DNA from 2 places in the Thalassotalea agariperforans genome. Region 1 is predicted to be linked to the other one. Evidence: predicted binding sites of a transcription regulator. Region 1 holds the regulator's gene; the other holds the start of a gene.
What was found. The regulator sigma-54, encoded in region 1, starts transcription at its own class of promoters, with help from an activator protein. The targets are predictions, from matches to a motif close to GTTGGCACGNNNNTNGNNT.
Positions count from the first base shown of each region.

Region 2: a site for sigma-54 is predicted at 1,588-1,606, ahead of flgA (flagellar basal body P-ring formation chaperone FlgA). Genes of this name have one in related genera too.

Region 1 is NZ_JBQMWH010000001.1:144,184-147,379, reverse strand. Features, by position in the region: gene lptA (lipopolysaccharide transport periplasmic protein LptA) at 1-67, shown strand, start outside; gene lptB (LPS export ABC transporter ATP-binding protein) at 57-788, shown strand; gene ACSLUO_RS00770 (RNA polymerase factor sigma-54) at 877-2,376, shown strand; gene hpf (ribosome hibernation promoting factor) at 2,397-2,684, shown strand; gene ptsN (PTS IIA-like nitrogen regulatory protein PtsN) at 2,688-3,140, shown strand; gene rapZ (RNase adapter RapZ) at 3,147-3,196, shown strand, end outside.
Region 2 is NZ_JBQMWH010000011.1:21,541-24,736, forward strand. Features, by position in the region: gene flgN (flagellar export chaperone FlgN) at 1-356, opposite strand, end outside; gene flgM (flagellar biosynthesis anti-sigma factor FlgM) at 387-695, opposite strand; gene flgA (flagellar basal body P-ring formation chaperone FlgA) at 770-1,474, opposite strand; gene ACSLUO_RS13420 (chemotaxis protein) at 1,639-2,574, shown strand; gene ACSLUO_RS13425 (CheR family methyltransferase) at 2,611-3,196, shown strand, end outside.

The DNA.
Region 1 (3,196 bases):
TACCGAGCAAGCCGTAACCACCATTTTACAGCCCCAACTCCAAAGTGGCACTAACAATGAGCAATAATATTCTAATAGCAACAGGCTTAGCCAAAGCTTATAAAGGCCGAAAAGTTGTAAAAAATGTCAGCTTAGCGGTTAAACAAGGACAAATTGTTGGTTTATTAGGACCTAACGGTGCTGGTAAAACTACCTCGTTTTATATGATCGTTGGCCTAGTTGCGAATGACAGCGGATCGATTATGCTTAACGGTGAAGATATGACATTCGAGCCAATGCATGTCCGTGCTCGTAAAGGGTTAGGTTATTTACCGCAAGAAGCATCAATTTTTAGAAAGTTAACCGTTTATCAAAATATCATGGCGATATTAGAAACGCGTAAAGAGCTTAATGCCATAGCCCGTGAAGAAAAGTTAGAAAGTTTAATAGAAGAATTTAACATTGGCCATATTCGCGACAACCTTGGCATGAGTTTATCGGGTGGTGAGCGCCGCAGAGTTGAAATAGCACGTGCTCTTGCCGCTGATCCACAATATATTTTACTCGATGAACCCTTCGCAGGGGTTGACCCAATTTCAGTAGGTGATATAAAGAAAATTATTATTCATTTAAAAAATCGTGGTATTGGTGTATTAATTACCGACCACAATGTTAGAGAAACCCTTGATGTTTGTGAACTAGCCTACATTGTTAGTCATGGTGAATTAATCGCTCAAGGCAGTGCCGATGAAATACTTGCAAATCAGCATGTAAGAGATGTATACCTTGGTGAGCAATTCACGCTATAGTTAAAACAACGTAAAAGATAATCGTAATTTTCCGTATGAGTGTTTAAACAACACAATACAATGTACAACAAGGATAATGACAAGCTAAATGCGCCCATCACTGCAGCTCCGTATAGGACAACAGTTAACGATGACACCCCAATTACAGCAAGCGATACGTTTGTTGCAATTGTCGACGTTAGATTTACAACAAGAAATTCAAGAAGCGTTAGATAGCAATCCACTTCTTGAAGTTGATGAAACACCTCAAACTAACCAAGAAGATGTTCCTGATCGGTTAGAAGAGGCTTTTTCTGCATCGGTAACTGAGAAACCACAACTTGATGGTAGTGAAGATGCAACACCGTCATCTGACGAGTTAAGCACCACGGATGCCATGGAGAAAAATGACATTCCTGAAGAACTGAGTATGGATACAACTTGGGATGACAATTATACTGCTGGCTCAGCAAGCAGTAGCAGCGGAACCTTGTCTGAAGATTATACTTACCAAGGTGAAACTACCGACTCCATACAAGATCATTTAAGATGGCAAATGGAATTAACGCCTTTTTCTGATACCGACCGTACCATAGCCATGGCGATTATCGATGGTATTGATGACGCCGGTTACCTCACCATAACCGCGGAAGACATTTTAGAAAGCCTAGGCGATGATGAAGTTGAATTAGACGAAGTTGAAGCCGTATTAAAACGGATTAATATGTTCGACCCCATTGGTGTTGGCGCACGTTCAATTGCAGAATGTTTGCTCATTCAACTTAACCAATTTGACAAAAGTACGCCTTATTTAGAAGAAACCAAAAAAATAATTGCAAATCATATCGATTTATTAGGCAATCGCGACTATCGTCAATTAATGAGAAAGACGCGTTTAAAAGAGCCACAATTAAAAGAAGTCATGCAACTTATCCAGTCTCTCGATCCAAGACCGGGTGATAGCGTCATTAAAAGCGATGACCAATACGTTATTCCTGATGTTTCAGTTGAAAAGAAAAATGGTCGTTGGGTTGTGGAATTAAATCCTGATTCAGCACCGCGTTTATCAATAAACCAACAATATGCGGCGATGACTAAAACCATGAAGTCATCCGATGATAGCCAATTTATGCGTTCTAATTTACAAGAAGCAAAGTGGTTTATTAAAAGTTTAGAAAGTAGAAATGATACTTTATTAAAAGTATCCAATTGCATAGTTCAACGCCAACAAGGCTTTTTTGAACATGGTCCTGAAGCGATGAGACCAATGGTGTTAAATGATATCGCTGAAGCCGTAGAAATGCATGAATCAACGATATCACGGGTGACAACCCAAAAGTATATGCATACCCCACGAGGAATATTTGAATTAAAATATTTCTTTTCAAGTCATGTTAGTACCGAAAATGGAGGAGAGTGTTCATCAACCGCTATTAGAGCGTTAATTAAAAAATTAGTGTCTGCTGAAACGCCATCAAAACCATTGAGTGACAGCAAAATGGCTGAATTATTGGCTGATCAAGGCATTAATGTAGCCCGACGGACAATAGCTAAATATCGTGAATCATTAGCTATACCACCGTCTAATCAACGAAAAAGTTTACTTTAGTTACTAAAAGGATACAGCTTATGCAAATCAATCTTTCTGGACACCATGTAGAAATTACCGATTCATTACGCGATTTTGTTAATACTAAATTTGCAAAGCTAGAGCGACATTTTGATCACATTAATAATGTTTATGTGGTACTTAATGTTGAAAAAATAAACCAAATAGCGGAAGCAACACTGCACTTAAATGGTGGTGAAATTCATGCTAAGGCCGACAATCAAGATATGTATACCGCCATTGATGCCTTAATTGACAAATTAGATCGTCAAGTACTAAAACACAAAGAAAAGCTAAAACAACATTAACCTATGAAGTTACAAGATATTTTAACACTGGACTGCACTTTATGTGCAGTACCAGCTACCAGTAAAAAAAGAATTTTTGATACCATTTGTCAAACGGCCTCCAGTCACATTACAGAATTAAGCCAACATGAATTGCTCGAAAGTTTAATGAACCGAGAACAAATGGGTAGCACCGGTATTGGTAATGGTATAGCGATCCCCCACGGTCGATTAAGCGAAACTAATCAAGTAGTCGCAGTATTATTAACCACTCAAGAACCAATTGGTTTTGATGCTATTGATAATCGCCCTGTTGATATTTTTGTTGCGTTATTTGTTCCTGAAAGTGCTTGCCAAGAACACTTAAGCACCTTACAAAGTATTGCGCAATTATTCAGTGATAAACAAACCATTAAAAACGTTAGAAAATGCCAAAATAACGACCAGTTATTTCAAATTATTCAAGAAGCGAGCTAAACATTTATGAAGCTGTTAATTGTTAGCGGACGCTCAGGCTCGGGTAAATCAGTCGC
Region 2 (3,196 bases), on a different contig from region 1:
TCATTTTGTAACCTTTCTATCGCTAACGATGACTGTTGGATGATCATTCCATTTACACTGTTGAGTTCTTTACAATGAGCCAGACAGTTTTCGATATTGGCAAAGGTTTCTGCAAACCCAGGATCTGCTAATAACGCTTGATAATTAGGGCTTTCTTTTGAGGAAGCATCAGTTGCATTAATAACCGTTAATAAGTCGGTTTTTTTATTGGATATAGCAACTAAGGCGTCTGGATCTTGCTGTTGTAAAATTTCTTTTTCTTGTAACAAAATTTGCTCTAATTGCTGAACTTGCAATAACTGTTTATTGATTATGGCTTCAAAAGCGACTCGTTCAGATTCCGGCACTGCAGACATAAATGCTTAACTCGTGTTTTGTTAATAAAATTAAATAAGATCAAATTCAAACTTAGCAATACTCGCTGCTAGTTTTTCTGGGTTTACTTTATATTCGCCGTTGCTAATTGCTTTTTTTAATTGCTCAACTTTTTTTTCATTAACGGCTTGGCCATTCCCTGCTTTTTTTTGTAATTCTGCCATTTGTTTTGCTTGTGGCGTAATTGAAACAGAGTCTTGATTCACTTTCGCTTGAGACGAAGGAGCACTTTGTTGAGCATTGTTCTGCTTAACTTGATTTTGATTTACTTTGCTATTAACAGCTGAACTGTTATTCAAGTTATTGATATTTATAGCCATTATTTATTCCTAACTGCAATCTAGATATACCTGCTAACTTTATATCGGCAGCACAGATATATACTTTAAAATAATTATAAATTAATAACTACTTTATTTATGGCTTTTACCCGTGCAGAGATAACTTTGCCTGAGCGATTGTTTTTAATACGAACTTGTTCGCCTACTGTACCATTAGAGAGGGCTGTGCCGTTTGTTTTTATTTGAAAAGAAGATGAATTTGCTAAAATAGTAACCATTTCACCTTTACAGACAATACAAACATTATTGCTATAAATTGCACTATCTTTTTGTAAATTACGTTTAACTTTGGCTCCTAGTACTTCTTCAATACTATTTAAAGTTGCTCCACGGATCTTATAATCCTCAATAAAAGTAATTTTAGTATTATCGTTATCTAAGATTGAGCCTTTATCAATATTACTGGCCGCGACTAATACAGGTTGTAATTTTGTTACTTTGACAGCTAAGTAGATATGCCAGTTAGTGGGGTCGTCACAACTTAATTTGACATTTATGTTTCTACTATTTTGATTTTCCAGTATATTTACTTTCAGATCCGAGTTACATTCGTTGATATGAATTCTAGGGTCGAGTTCAGGGTTTGAAATAGATATTTTTTGCTCTTTATTATTTTGCGACAGGTATTGTGCTTCCACGCTTGTTTTTGCTAACTTTTCTATTTCTTCGTGGCTGAATGTTTTGCAATAAACCTGTCCACTGAGTAGACAAAAAAGAGTCAACGTTGATAAAAGTGAAAGAAAAGTGATTTTTTTCATAAAATTTTGCTTCTATTTCTAGGGTAATAAGAATACTCGACTATGATTATTAAATAGGTCGAGAAAAGAAAACGTCAAAATTTTAGACATTTAATTTATGATGTAACACTTACAATCAAGAAACGTGCCTGATTTAATTCAGTTTCGTAGAGTATGGAGTTTATATGGCGGGTATTTTAGATTCAGTTAACCAACGGACACAGTTGGTCGGACAGAATAGATTAGAACTTTTATTATTTAAGCTTGTTGGGCCTCAACGTTTTGGCATAAATGTGTTTAAGGTACGTGAAGTTTTACAGTGCCCTCCGTTAACAAAAATGCCGCATCAAGACTCCTATATTAAAGGTGTTGCTCATATTCGAGGGCAAACCATTTCGGTGATCGATTTAAGTAAAGCCACCGGCGGTTATGAAATAACGGAAACAGAAAATAATTTTATTATTATTGCTGAATACAATCGTAGTGTTCAGGGTTTTTTAGTTGCAGGCGTTGAGCGTATAACAACATTAAGCTGGGCTGACATTATGCCGCCGCCGGAAGGGGCAGGGAAATCTAATTATTTAACAGCTGTCACTGAAATTGACGGTGAAATGGTGTCAATTCTTGATGTTGAAAAAATATTAAATGAAATTAGTCCCGTTTCTACAGAATTAAGCGATGACGTTGCTGATATTTCTGTAGGGCAAGACGTTGGTGATCGTGTTGTGATGATTGCTGATGATTCAACAGTTGCTCGTAACCAAGTAAAAAGGGCGCTAGAGCCGCTTGGTATTAATATGGTGTTAGCTAAAAATGGTCAAGATGCCTTAGATCAACTGCGAGCGATTAGTGCAGAGTGTGAACATAACATAAGTGAAAAGGTCGCTTTATTAATTTCTGATATTGAAATGCCAGAAATGGACGGTTACACCTTAACCGCTGAAGTAAAAAATGATGAACGCATGCGGACAATGCCTGTGATTTTGCACACCTCATTAAGTGGTGTATTTAACAATGCCATGGTTGAAAAAGTAGGTGCTGAAGATTTTATTCCTAAGTTCCACCCTGATGAATTAGCAACTGCTGTTAAAAAATGGCTACGTATGGATGATCAAGCTTGATATGTTTATTATTGAATATGTAGTTGAGGATTTATAGTGTCGACGAATCAGCTTGATGATCAAAGTTACTCTCAATTTAGAACATTTTTGGAACAACAATGCGGTATTGTATTGGGAGAGAACAAACAATACCTAGTAAAAAGCAGATTAGCGCCATTAATGACTAATTTTAAGGTTGAAACCTTAAGTGAATTAGTTACTCGTACGTTAAGCCCAACTGAGCGTCAACTAAGAGCCGCTGTTATTGATGCTATGACGACGAATGAAACGTTATGGTTTCGTGATGATTATCCTTTTAAATTATTACAAAGCCAAATATTGCCAGAACTCGCCAAAAAAAACACCCCGATAAAAATTTGGTCTGCTGCTAGTTCCTCTGGTCAAGAGCCTTATTCTATTGCTATGTCTGTTTTGGAATATCAGCAAAAAAATCCAGGAGCCTTGAGTCGTGGTGTGCAAATAATTGGTACTGATATTTCTACAACCATGTTAGAACATTGTAAATATGGGCAATACGATAGTTTGGCATTATCGCGAGGTTTATCTGCTGAGCGTAAGCGTCAGTTTTTTGAACCGGGTGAAAACGGTATGTCAAAAGTGAAAGATAATGTTAAAAAATTGG